Regions from separate parts of the Paenibacillus sp. FSL R5-0636 genome, predicted to be linked through region 1. Evidence: a T-box and tRNA genes for the amino acid it is inferred to sense, from the RefSeq annotation. Region 1 holds a T-box; the other holds one or more tRNA genes.

Region 1 (6,888 bases):
GAAGTCCCAATTGACGCGAGGTTTTACGAATCGTACCACCATCAAACTTAGCAGATTCCAGAACAAGGTTTACCGTCTCAGCAGTAACCTCTGTATCCCGTCCACCCATTACTCCGGCCAGACCTACAGCTTTAACTCCATCAGCGATAACGAGCATTTGCGGCTCTAGCTTACGCTCTTGACCGTCAAGTGTAACCAAAACTTCACCTTCATGGGCAAGACGAACGCCGAGTTCTCCACCTTGCACTTTATCTGCATCAAAAGCATGCAGCGGCTGTCCATATTCCAGCATCACGTAATTGGTAATGTCCACGATATTATTAATTGGACGAACCCCAGCAGCCATCAGACGATTCTGAATCCACAGCGGTGATGGTGCAGGTTTAACACCTGCAATATAACGAACTGCATAATGGCTGCAGTATTCTTCATCTTCAATCTTGACGGAAATGGAATCCGCAGCAGGACCACTGATCTCAATAATTTCGCTTTTTGGATCAGGCAATTTAACTTCACGCCCAAGAATCGCACTTACTTCATAAGCAGCACCAATCATACTGAGGCAATCCGAACGGTTCGGAGTCAGATCGAATTCCAGAATCTCGTCATCTAAGCCGAGGACCTTGGAAATATCCTGACCAATCTCTGTCCCTTCAGGCAGCACAAGAATACCTTCTTGTTGCTCTTTTGGAAGCAATTTATCATTCAGTCCCAATTCTTTGGCCGAGCAGATCATCCCTTGCGATAGGACGCCGCGCAGCTTGGCTTTTTTGATATCCAGTCCTGGCAGCTTAGCACCGACCAGTGCTACAGGTACAGTTTGACCTGCAGCTACATTTTTTGCGCCGCAGACGATTTGTAGATCCTCATCTTGGCCCGCATCCACGATACATACGTTCAGCTTGTCGGCATCAGGATGTTTTTCCTTTGATTTCACATAGCCGGTTACGATGCCGGAAATGCCTTTATTGCGGCGCTCTACGCCGTCAATCTCAATGCCGGCAGCGGTAATCTTCTCCGCTAGCTGTTCGGCGGTTACTCCTTCAATCGATGTATAATCAGCCAACCATCCGGTTGATACTTTCATATCCGCTCACTTCCTTTATGTTTCAGATGTATTTATTTCACTGTCGTTCGTGCTGCTTCCTGTGGGAGAACGGATGAAGTGCACTCAATTTCAGCTACACACTATTAAGGACGGTCCTTACAAGGAAATCAGATGCTCCAAAACCCATTCTCCAGCCACTAACAGCCAGCGCACCACAATAACTAAACGCCCTTGAACTGCTTCACAAAACTCATATCATTACTATAGAAATGACGGATGTCATCGATGCCGTATTTAAGCATTGCAATCCGCTCTACACCCATTCCGAAGGCGAAGCCGCTGTATTCAGCAGGATCATAGCCACCCATTTTCAGTACATTCGGGTGTACCATACCTGCGCCAAGGATTTCTAACCATCCACTTTGCTTGCATAGTCTGCAGCCATCGCCACCACATTTGAAGCAGCTTACGTCTACTTCAACACTTGGCTCCGTGAATGGGAAAAAGCTCGGACGAAGACGAATGCCTGTATTCGGTCCAAACATCTCCTGCACAAATTGTTGCAGGGTGCCCTTCAGATCACTCATTCGAATGTTACTTCCAATGACCAAACCTTCGATTTGGTGGAACTGGAAGGAATGCGTTGCATCATCATCATCACGGCGGAATACTTTACCCGGACAGATGATTTTAACAGGAGCTTCACCGTTCATAGCCTGCATAGTACGAATCTGTACTGGCGAGGTTTGAGTGCGCATTAGCAGGTCATCTGTTAAATAGAAAGAATCCTGCATATCACGTGCCGGGTGATTCTTAGGCAGATTTAGAGCTTCAAAGTTATAATAATCGGTCTCCACTTCCGGACCTTCAGCTACACGGTAGCCCATGCCGATAAAAATATCCTCAATCTCCTGTACGACTCTGCTAAGCGGGTGAATGCCCCCTTGCTGTAAACGGCGACCCGGTAAGGTTACGTCTACTTTTTCAGCCTGCAAACGTTGCTGGGTTTCCTGCTCTTGAAAAGCCTCCTGCTTCGCGCCGATAATCTCCTCAATAGCACTGCGAACCTGATTCGCCACTTGCCCGATTACCGGACGCTCCTCAGCACTAAGTCCTCCCATACCGCGCAGAACCTCTGTAAGCTCACCTTTTTTACCGAGATACTTCACTCTTAAATCATTTAGTACCTGCGGATCCATAACCTCCTGCAGCTTAGCCAGCGCTTCAACCTTCAATGCTTCCAACTTCTCTTTCATGGCCGTGTACAGCCCCCTTCAATCATTGTCTAGTTCAACAAAAAAAGGCCTTTCCTCCCGGTAAGGGACGAAAAGACCGTGGTACCACCCTTGTTAGACAAGCTGATCTGTTCCCCTTAAGAGCTTCATTCCCTCTTTTGGCTGGACAGATACCTATCTCACTTTATACAGAAATAACGGTCTGTGACCGGTATCCCCTACCCTTCCCTATTAGACAGCTTAAGGAATTCAGGGAACTGCTCCGGAGTGAACTTCGACAGCTCTGCTTCTTAGAAACGCTCTCAATCCGCGGCGTCTCCTCCCTGTAAGTCAGGCACTGTGTACTCTTCTCCATCACTGCATTTCACAATTCATGCTAATTGTCAGGTATCTCTTTACTACAAGAGATATGTCTCTTTATTATATGCAAAATCTGTCGTTTTGACAAGCTGGATTGGCATCGGGGCGGGCAGGCGTGATTTTTGGAATGATGCCTGCGAACAAAGCCGCACGACTTCACCCCATTCACGCACTGCGTAACGAATAATGAATGATTAGCTTTCCTGTAGTCATTATGACTAAGGGCAGTTTTTTTCAGCAGCTGTAAGCCGTATCATTTATGATCGAGTGGGGTAATAGGATCCATCGGTTTGAATATAGATAATTCAATAGGCCCATATATTAAACTTTAAATTTTGTCTTTTGGATTATTATGAGTAAAGATTGCTCTATAAGCAGCACGTCCTATATACTTGATATACTAGAAACTACCATTTACTCACACGTACATTTTCCTATGTTTTTCCACTATGTATACAATACCTCTTTTATTCCAAAAGCACCTTCAAACATCAGTGACTGATTTAAATTACGCCTGACCATAGATTGACTTCTGCAGGTTCTACTTAAGCAGCAATAGATTTACTTAATCATCTTATACAGGGAGAAGATGACTGTGGCAGGGTTCTTCGAATTCAAGGTAACACGCAAACTATTCTATGTCTTCGCTGCAATCTCCGTCCTTCTGGTCGGGATCAGCGTGTCCTCGCTACTCTATTTAAATCACACTATTAATAGATTGTCAGATTCTCTTTATGATGATATATATCAGAACTCTAAGCTCATACTGAGCGCCGATCGTGATCTGCATCAAGCTGCTGTAGCCTTGCAAATCGCAATGGATCCAAACCTAACAGCCGCAGAAGGTGAACAGTTCACTACGGAGTTTATAGATAATAATCTTCAAGCGCAGGAACGAATAAGTCTAGCAAGAGCAAATATCAACGCTATAAAAAAACCTTACAGTGATATGAAACAAAGTGGAATTATCCTTTCCGAATTAAAAAACGAGCTGCGCTCCTTCGAAACTACCATTGTCATGTGGAAAAATTCAGGGCATACGCTAATAACGGAACGGACGAAGAGTAGCTGGAATCCGGATTCATATTCTGCGCTCACCCTAAACTCGCAATTCAATGAAGCTAGAGCATATCTCGATCAAGCAGAGGACTTGATTGGCAACTACGCCTTGCAAGTAACGGACGGTTTTAAGGATAAAAAAAGCGCTTTGTTCTCCCTGTATTCGCTCCTCTTACTTGTGTTTCTCCTGGTCATTATTTACCTTGGACGCAAAATCATCTGGCTCCAGAATGAAATGCTGGAAGAACAAACACTTTATCAGCTAATCGGTGAAACCATGTCTGATTTCATTATTTTGACGGATCCTAACGGGTTGATTCTATACGCTTCCCCCTCACACTCCAGTATTCTAGGCTATGTGCCTAAAAAAGGAGATCCGTTATCCAACTACATACGTGAACCGGAGATTGCCTGGGCTAAATTAAAGAGCGTGGTTCAGGGAACCCCGCGCATTTCAGAACTGCGCATGCGCGGAGCAGAAGGCCAATGGGTATGGCTTGAAACTAAGGTGTCACCTGTTCTCGGCAGCCGTAAATTCCCAGCACAATTCATGCTGTTATCTCGAGAAATTACCCAGCGAAAACAATACGAAGAACGACTACATAAGCTAGCCTTCTATGATCATTTAACAGCGATTCCCAACAGGGCTCATTTCAAAATGTATATGGAGAACCTTATCACACAACCCGAAGAACGGAAGCAAAAAATTGCACTGGCCCTGCTGGATTGTGACAGATTCAAGCAGCTAAATGATACCTTAGGCCATCTGGCTGGAGACGAATTTCTTCAGCTGCTCTCCCGTGAACTTCAGCATACAGTCAAAGGAATAGGTCAGGCCTTCCGGATCGGCGGAGATGAATTCGCAGTTGTACTGCATCGATTCACTTCTCCAGAGATGCTTGATGAAACGCTGCAGCGGTTACTTAAACTGTTCAATAAGTCTTGGTCTGTTGATAACGGGTCCAGCTTCCACACCTCCGCGAGTATCGGAGTAGCTTTATTTCCTGAACATGGAAGCAGTATCAATGAACTGCTGCGTGCCGCCGATTTGGCGATGTACCGCTCCAAAGACCATGGTGGCAATAAAGCCAATCTTTACTATGAGCTTGTGGACGAAGAGTTTGCTGACCAGACCATTGTAAAACCATAAAACCAAATAAAAAGCTGTCTCAGGATACAATCAACCCTGAAACAGCTTTTTTTGTATTGCCACTAACTGCTTAACCGAAGATGATCCTCTGAAATTCCATCAATCTCCTGATCACGATCCCGAACTAAGACCTTGGTTAACTCTCCATTCGTAGAACAATCAATGAAGCGGTCTCCGTCTCCATCTTTTTCTTCCCAATCATTAAGCCGCAAAATATATCCGATGGATTGGGTATCTGGCAGCACTTCGATGCGGGCTACTGCACGCCCGTTCTCCATATATCGGAAATCGCATTGTCCATCCTGGATTCCTGTATCCCAAACCCAAAGATTCCAGCCTTGGTAATTCTGATCAGGGCGTTCATAGTGTATTTCGATGATTTTAGAGCGTGGGGCTGGCTCACCACATTCATCATAAAGGACCATCATCGACAACCCTTCCACTTCTACCTCATTGCCTTCGATTCTGCGGATGGCTTCTATCCCGGCACGGGTATGGTCTACTACTATACTCCACCCGTTAGAAATCTCAGGAAGAGCCACCGTCATTCGATCATTATTAGCATTGAAGATAACGGTTATATTGTTCCAAAGATCGCCTCCTGCATGGCCTCTAAGAAGATACGATACTATTCCGCCATCACATCGCAGAAATTCCAACGAACGTTCAATTTCCTGGCGGCCATGCAGACGAAATGCCGGATGTGTGCGCCGCAGCTCGATCAGGCCTTTATAATATTGAAATACGGGCTTAAATACGCTTTTCATATTCCAGCGGATCGAGTTGATCGCGTCACCGCTGCGGTAGCTGTTATGATCCCCAAATTTACTGCGCAGGAGCTCATCTCCAGCATGCAGGAAAGGTATCCCTTGCGATGTCAGAATAATTCCGTTAGCAAGCAAGGAACGACGTACAGTTTCATTACCGAGAATGTTCTCCGGATCTACATTCACGTATGGATTGGCAAGGGCCACTGCATCTTCCAGATCCTCGTTATCCATGTTGGCGATTACCGGAAAATCAGCTTTCTGGCTCCCCCCTTGAACGATAAGCAACTTATCCCATAAATTCAAATTATCATGGGCAGTTACATAGTTCACAGATTCCACAGGCGAGTCCGTAAACTCATGAATTGCTCCTTTAATTCCGGCTGCAATAGCACCTTCTTTGCCGTATTCGCCTGTCACGAACCCTCTTCCGAAGCCATCACTATCCCCTTTGATCGCTGAACGAAAGTTATCGTTGAAGACAGCATAACCCTTGCCCCGTTGTACACCTTTTAGCGTTTTAGTGGCCAGCGGAGAATCTCCACCCGTCCAAGGTTCACCGTAAAGCAACAGATTCGGATTCACTTCTAGACGGAGCTCTTCCGTAATCTCCCGCATGGTAACACTGTCCATCAGACCCATCAGATCAAACCGGAAACCATCGATATGATATTCCGCAGCCCAATAAGATAGGGAGTCTTTAATAAATTTTCGGACCATCGGACGTTCTGTAGCCAGCTCATTGCCAACCCCGGAGCCATTCGACAAACGTCCCATAAAATCGCGGCGATAGAAATAATCTGGTACAAGCGGCTCAAAAGGTCCATTCTCCACAGCATAAGTGTGGTTGTAAACGACATCCATAATTACCGCGATCCCGCGGCTGTGCAAGGCCTGCACCATCTCTTTAAATTCACGGATCCGCAAGCCAGGATTGGCAGGATCGGTGCTGTAAGATCCTTCAGGTACATTATAATGCTGGGGATCATACCCCCAATTGTAGTCCACATTAGCTATGGAGGAACCCCGATTAACCACCTTCAGCTCATCCACGGTCTGAAAATCAAATACCGGCATCAGATGAACATGGGTAATCCCTAATTCAGCCAGATGATCAATCCCCACTGTATTTCCTGCCGGATCCTTTAATCCAAATTCGGTAAATGCTTTGAATTTACCCTTATAATACATACCAGAGCTCTCATGTGAGGAAAAGTCACGAACATGCAGTTCATAAATCACTGCGTCGGCAGGATGCTGTAACGGAGG
Region 2 (6,888 bases), 2.8 Mb from region 1:
CCCGATCTATGGGTGATGGCGTGCCTTTTGTAGAATGAACCGGCGAGTTACGTTTAACATGCAAGGTTAAGCCGAGAAGGTGGAGCCGCAGCGAAAGCGAGTCTGAATAGGGCGAATTAGTATGTGGACGTAGACCCGAAACCGTGTGATCTACCCCTGTCCAGGGTGAAGGTGCGGTAACACGCACTGGAGGCCCGAACCCACGTACGTTGAAAAGTGCGGGGATGAGGTGGGGGTAGCGGAGAAATTCCAATCGAACTCGGAGATAGCTGGTTCTCCCCGAAATAGCTTTAGGGCTAGCCTCGGTATAAGAGTAGTGGAGGTAGAGCACTGATTGGGTGCGGGGTCCGCAAGGATTACCAAGCTCAGTCAAACTCCGAATGCCATATACTTATTGCCGGGAGTCAGACAGTGAGTGCTAAGATCCATTGTCAAAAGGGAAACAGCCCAGACCATCAGCTAAGGTCCCCAAGTGTGTGTTAAGTGGGAAAGGATGTGGAGTTGCACAGACAACCAGGATGTTGGCTTAGAAGCAGCCACCATTGAAAGAGTGCGTAATAGCTCACTGGTCGAGTGACTCTGCGCCGAAAATGTAACGGGGCTAAACACACCACCGAAGCTATGGCTAGATACGTATGTATCTGGGGTAGGGGAGCGTTGTGTAGGGGTTGAAGGTGTACTGAAAAGAGCGCTGGACACTACACAAGTGAGAATGCCGGTATGAGTAACGAAAAGATCAGTGAGAATCTGATCCGCCGAAAGCCCAAGGTTTCCTGAGGAAGGCTCGTCCGCTCAGGGTAAGTCGGGACCTAAGGCGAGGCCGAAAGGCGTAGTCGAAGGACAACAGTTTGAAATTACTGTACCACCGTAATCCGCTATGAGCGATGGGGTGACGCAGGAGGGTAGTGACGCGGACTGATGGATGTCCGTCTAAGCAGTGAGGCTGATGTGTAGGCAAATCCGCACATCGTTAAGGCTAGGCTGTGATGGGGAGCGAAAATTATAGTAGCGAAGGTCATGATCTCACACTGCCAAGAAAAGCCTCTAGCCAGGAGAAGGTGCCCGTACCGCAAACCGACACAGGTAGGCGAGAAGAGAATTCTAAGGCGCGCGGAAGAACTCTCGTTAAGGAACTCGGCAAAATGACCCCGTAACTTCGGGAGAAGGGGTGCCCCGGTAGTGTGAATAGCACGAGGGGGCCGCAGTGAAAAGGCCCAAGCGACTGTTTAGCAAAAACACAGGTCTGTGCGAAGCCGCAAGGCGAAGTATACGGGCTGACGCCTGCCCGGTGCTGGAAGGTTAAGGGGAGTGGTTAGGGGTAACCCGAAGCTATGAACCGAAGCCCCAGTAAACGGCGGCCGTAACTATAACGGTCCTAAGGTAGCGAAATTCCTTGTCAGGTAAATTCTGACCCGCACGAATGGCGTAACGACTTGGGCGCTGTCTCAACGAGAGATCCGGTGAAATTTTAATACCTGTGAAGATGCAGGTTACCCGCGACAAGACGGAAAGACCCCATGGAGCTTTACTGCAGCTTGATATTGAATTTGGGTACGATCTGTACAGGATAGGTGGGAGCCGTAGAAATCGGAGCGCAAGCTTCGGTGGAGGCGCCGTTGGGATACCACCCTGATCGTATCTAGGTTCTAACCTAGTACCCTTACCGGGTACGGGGACCGTGTCAGGCGGGCAGTTTGACTGGGGCGGTCGCCTCCTAAAGAGTAACGGAGGCGTTCCAAGGTTCCCTCAGAATGGTTGGAAATCATTCGCAGAGTGCAAAGGCATAAGGGAGCTTGACTGCGAGACCTACAAGTCGAGCAGGGACGAAAGTCGGACTTAGTGATCCGGTGGTACCGCATGGAAGGGCCATCGCTCAACGGATAAAAGCTACCCTGGGGATAACAGGCTTATCTCCCCCAAGAGTCCACATCGACGGGGAGGTTTGGCACCTCGATGTCGGCTCATCGCATCCTGGGGCTGAAGTAGGTCCCAAGGGTTGGGCTGTTCGCCCATTAAAGCGGTACGCGAGCTGGGTTCAGAACGTCGTGAGACAGTTCGGTCCCTATCTGTCGTGGGCGCAGGAAATTTGAGAGGAGCTGTCCTTAGTACGAGAGGACCGGGATGGACGTACCGCTGGTGCACCAGTTGTTCCGCCAGGAGCATGGCTGGGTAGCTACGTACGGACGGGATAAGCGCTGAAAGCATCTAAGCGTGAAGCCCCCCTCAAGATGAGATTTCCCAATTAGTAAGACCCCTTGAAGACGACGAGGTAGATAGGTTGGAGGTGGAAGTGCAGCAATGCATGGAGCTGACCAATACTAATCGGTCGAGGGCTTATCCTATACTTAGAATGCAGATTCGTTTCGGATTCAGTTTTCAGGCGATTAAGCCTGGTATGAATATTCCCTGATAGCTCAGTTGGTAGAGCACTCGACTGTTAATCGAGTTGTCACAGGTTCGAGTCCTGTTCGGGGAGCCATATGGAGAGGTGTCCGAGTTTGGCCGAAGGAGCACGATTGGAAATCGTGTAGGCGCCACAAGCGTCTCGAGGGTTCGAATCCCTCTCTCTCCGCCACAAATTTTTAATTAGTATGGCCCGTTGGTCAAGGGGTTAAGACACCTCCCTTTCACGGAGGTAACATGGGTTCGAATCCCATACGGGTCACCAAATTTTCACTTGATTTATCCTAGTGGACTTTGGTACAATAACAATTGTTGTTTATGGAGGCTTAGCTCAGCTGGGAGAGCATCTGCCTTACAAGCAGAGGGTCGGGGGTTCGATCCCCTCAGCCTCCACCATAACATATTTTACTGGCGCGGGGTGGAGCAGCCCGGTAGCTCGTCGGGCTCATAACCCGAAGGCCGCAGGTTCAAATCCTGCCCCCGCAACCAATTAACTTAAGCAATTATATCTTTTGGAACCGTGGTGTAGTTGGCCTAACATGCCTGCCTGTCACGCAGGAGATCGCGGGTTCGAATCCCGTCGGTTCCGCCATTTTCATCATGGCTCGGTAGCTCAGTCGGTAGAGCAGAGGACTGAAAATCCTCGTGTCGGCGGTTCGATTCCGTCCCGAGCCACCATTTATCATCACAAAAGAATGAGTGCCATGCCGGTGTAGCTCAATTGGTAGAGCAACTGACTTGTAATCAGTAGGTTGGGGGTTCAAGTCCTCTCGCCGGCACCATCCTTGGAGGATTAGCGAAGTGGCCAAACGCATCAGACTGTAAATCTGCTCACGTAAGTGTTCGGTGGTTCGAATCCATCATCCTCCACCAGTTTTTAGGGGCATAGTTTAAAGGTAGAACAACGGTCTCCAAAACCGTTGGTGTGGGTTCAATTCCTGCTGCCCCTGCCAAGTTCTTTCTAAAGTTTAATATGGCGGCCGTGGCGAAGGGGTTAACGCACCGGATTGTGGTTCCGGCATTCGTGGGTTCGAGACCCATCGGCCGCCCCATTTTCTTTAAAATGAATAATGGCAACAATATCAACTTAATATGGCGACTGTGGCGAAGGGGTTAACGCACCGGATTGTGGTTCCGGCATTCGTGGGTTCGAGACCCATCAGTCGCCCCATTTTACTTTAAAATGTTATTGGGGATTAGCCAAGCGGTAAGGCAACGGACTTTGACTCCGTCACTCATAGGTTCGAATCCTATATCCCCAGCCATTTTATGCGGACGTGGCTCAGCGGTAGAGCATCGCCTTGCCAAGGCGAGGGTCGCGGGTTCGATTCCCGTCGTCCGCTCCAAAATTTACATGGCGCCATAGCCAAGTGGTAAGGCAAAGCTCTGCAAAAGCTTTATCCCCAGTTCAAATCTGGGTGGCGCCTCCATTTAGTTCATATGTGCCGGCGTGGCGGAATGGCAGACGCGCTCGACTCAAAATCGAGTGGGAAACCGTGGAGGTTCGAGTCCTCTCGCCGGTATCTTAAAAAGGTTAGTAAGAATGCTTTTATAAGCAATCTTACTAACCTTTTTTCTTTATGTTCTTAGTTTTACAGGATTAAGCCGTTGAATAGAGGAGTTTCTCTATTTCAACGGCTTTTTTTAATCTGATTAGTGATTAACCTGATTGATTATTAATGCGGAATGCTCGCGGGGTATGACCTATTTCTCGTTTAAACATATTGCAGAATTGGGCATCGTTCACAAAACCTGCAGCAGCAGATACTTCAGAGATTTGCATCTGAGTATGACGTAATAGAGATTTTGCATAATCCAGGCGTTTTAACAGCAAATACCGCAGGGGTGAAGACCCGAACCGTTCTTTAAATAGATGGCGAAAACGATCGTAGCTATATCCGGACATTTCTGATAGTGTTTCGACGGACAATTTATGGCGATAATGCTCATTCATATAATTAAGGACATATTGTACTCGGTCTTCTGTTGGGGATTGATATCCAGAGGCACTAAGAAGCCTCATAAGATGGACGGTAATCTCGCTCATTTGTAGGTTTAGAAGCTCAGAGAATCCGTCTTGCTTGCGTGTAAACTCTGCTTTCATTCGCAGCAGGATTTGAAGAACGGTCTTATCTTTATCATCTTCATATACGCCGAGCAGATTACTCATATTAGGGTGTTCCGAGTGGAAGCCTACAAATAATACATTTGCATCCTCACGGTGGTGCTCGTCATGTTTATGATTGGGTGGCACAAGCGCGAAAGAAGAGGAGCGAAAATGGTAACTTCGTGGGCCAACATTGGTTGTCCCTACCCCCTGTAAATAATAGACCAGTTCGTAGCATTCATGCTGGTGTGGAGGGATATAAGTATTTAGCTCATGTGTGGCACTTACAATATATAGAACACGATCCATGATGATCCTCCAATACTTATGTTTTAGCCGAATCGTACAAAACTATGACCGAAATCATATAATTATTTTTAATAATATTTGTTATGATCGTATCAATAAATCCGAAAGTTCGCAACCTGACTGGCCATCTCGTTCGGAAATAAAGCGGATTATTAATAATAATGGTATTTTTATTGCTATTTTTGAGCCTAAACGTTAAATTTATTACTTTTAATGATACTTTATTTGGAAAAAAGAGAATTTCCATTTGAACCGTGAATTATACAATGGGTGAAGATGGGGATTCTGCCGGATTACTAACCAACTAAAATTAGGGGTGGAATAGAGTAATGAATAAAAAAGTTCTTTCTTTGTTGTTATTAATGGTGATGGTTCTGGTCACAGCATGTGGGAATAACACGTCCAATAACGGTTCTTCTGCGAATACTGGATCAAACGCTGCTGAGGGTGGAGAAACAGGTTCAGGGGATAAACTCAAGGTTGTATTGCTGATTCCGGGGACACTTGGGGATAAATCATTTTTTGACTCCGCTAATAACGGCTTGCAAAAGGTTAAGGATGAACTAGGTGCAGTAACAAAGGTTGTTGAAATGGGCGTTGATAAAACGAAATGGGAGCCTACATTTAACGATATCGCTTCCGAGGATTGGGATGTAATTATTTCTGGCGGTTCTGAAATTACAGAGATGTTTAATGCAACGGCAGAATTGTATCCAGACAAAAAATTCATTAATTATGATACCGACATCGATGAAGCACCAGATAACATGTACAACATGTCTTATGCGACAAATGAAGTATCTTTCTTGGCAGGTGCCGTAGCAGCATTAGCTACACAATCGGATATGCCGAATGCTACCCCTGAGAATGTGATTGGGTTTGTGGGCGGTATGGATATTCCGGGGATTAATGCTTTCTTGGTCGGCTACATTCAAGGTGCTCAGTACGTTGATCCTGATGTAAAAGTGGCTGTGTCGTACGCTGGTGATTTTGTTAACCCGGCAAAAGGTAAGGAGCTGTCTCTAATTCAATATAACTCCGGTGTGGATGTTATTTTTAACGTGGCTGGGGGTACAGGTCTTGGGATCTTTGACGCAGCTAAAGAGAAGAAAAAATATGCAATCGGTGTAGACTCCGATCAGGCAATGTTGATTAACGATACGGATAGTGAAAAAGCAAATCTAATCGTTACTTCATCTATTAAAAAGATTGATACGGCTATTCTAGGTGCAGTGAAGAGATTGCAAGAGGGAACGCTAGAAATGGGCAAACGTGATGTGTTGAGCTTTGTAGATGATGGTGTAGGTATTGCTGAGAATGATATTTATAAAAATGTATTCCCGGCTGATCTTCAGGCCAAGGTTGAAGAAGTGAAGCAAAAGCTGATCAATAAAGAAATTAAAGTGGATAATGCGATGGGGATGGAAACCGCAGAGGTAGAAGCTATTCGTAACGCAGTTAAGCCTTAAGCTTTAAATCTTAAGATCAGCTCTATAGAGATAAACCTACAGTTGGAGATTCTTCTAGTCAGGGGAATTCCAGCTGTATATTTTTGCAGACCTCCAAGTTGAAAGGCGTTGAGACCTATGTACAAAGCTCTGCTGGAAATGCGGGGAATTACCAAGGTATATCCCAATGGCGTCGTTGCAAATAAAGACGTGCATTTTTCTTTACGTGAGGGAGAAATACATGCGATTGCAGGTGAGAACGGTGCTGGTAAATCGACTTTAATGAAGATTATGTTCGGCATGGAAGAGCCAAGTGAAGGCGAGATCTATATCAAGGGTGAAAAAGTAAAGCTGCAATCCGCTCAGGACGCCATTGATAGAGGCATCGGCATGGTCCATCAGCATTTCATGTTGGTACCTTCTTTTACGGTGGCAGAGAATATGGTGCTGGGTATGGAGCCGCGCAGAGGAGTTGGCATTAATTATGCCGAGGCTGTGCGCATGACGGAAGAGACCGCAAGGAAATACAATCTGGCCGTGGATCCTAAAGCAAAAGTAGAGGATCTTACAGTTGGGATGAAGCAAAAGGTTGAGATTCTTAAGGCGCTGCTGCGTGGTGCG

The links. The T-box of region 1 lies ahead of pheS (phenylalanine--tRNA ligase subunit alpha). A T-box ahead of a tRNA ligase gene usually reads a tRNA of that ligase, here a tRNA-Phe.
Region 2: it encodes a tRNA-Phe, which carries the amino acid that the T-box ahead of pheS (phenylalanine--tRNA ligase subunit alpha) is inferred to sense. The anticodon was not compared.

Annotation. Positions count from the first base shown of each region.
Region 1 is NZ_CP150232.1:1,847,311-1,854,198, reverse strand. It holds gene pheT (phenylalanine--tRNA ligase subunit beta) at 1-1,087, opposite strand, end outside; gene pheS (phenylalanine--tRNA ligase subunit alpha) at 1,270-2,304, opposite strand; T-box leader at 2,365-2,650, opposite strand; gene MKX34_RS08020 (sensor domain-containing diguanylate cyclase) at 3,233-4,852, shown strand; gene pulA (type I pullulanase) at 4,915-6,888, opposite strand, start outside.
Region 2 is NZ_CP150232.1:6,134,012-6,140,899, reverse strand. It holds rRNA gene MKX34_RS28045 (23S ribosomal RNA) at 1-2,342, shown strand, start outside; tRNA gene MKX34_RS28040 (tRNA-Asn) at 2,404-2,479, shown strand; tRNA gene MKX34_RS28035 (tRNA-Ser) at 2,483-2,575, shown strand; tRNA gene MKX34_RS28030 (tRNA-Glu) at 2,594-2,668, shown strand; tRNA gene MKX34_RS28025 (tRNA-Val) at 2,724-2,799, shown strand; tRNA gene MKX34_RS28020 (tRNA-Met) at 2,816-2,892, shown strand; tRNA gene MKX34_RS28015 (tRNA-Asp) at 2,918-2,995, shown strand; tRNA gene MKX34_RS28010 (tRNA-Phe) at 3,006-3,081, shown strand; tRNA gene MKX34_RS28005 (tRNA-Thr) at 3,110-3,185, shown strand; tRNA gene MKX34_RS28000 (tRNA-Tyr) at 3,191-3,276, shown strand; tRNA gene MKX34_RS27995 (tRNA-Trp) at 3,283-3,356, shown strand; tRNA gene MKX34_RS27990 (tRNA-His) at 3,380-3,455, shown strand; tRNA gene MKX34_RS27985 (tRNA-His) at 3,499-3,574, shown strand; tRNA gene MKX34_RS27980 (tRNA-Gln) at 3,594-3,668, shown strand; tRNA gene MKX34_RS27975 (tRNA-Gly) at 3,675-3,749, shown strand; tRNA gene MKX34_RS27970 (tRNA-Cys) at 3,760-3,833, shown strand; tRNA gene MKX34_RS27965 (tRNA-Leu) at 3,848-3,926, shown strand; gene MKX34_RS27960 (AraC family transcriptional regulator) at 4,064-4,819, opposite strand; gene MKX34_RS27955 (BMP family ABC transporter substrate-binding protein) at 5,149-6,288, shown strand; gene MKX34_RS27950 (ABC transporter ATP-binding protein) at 6,406-6,888, shown strand, end outside.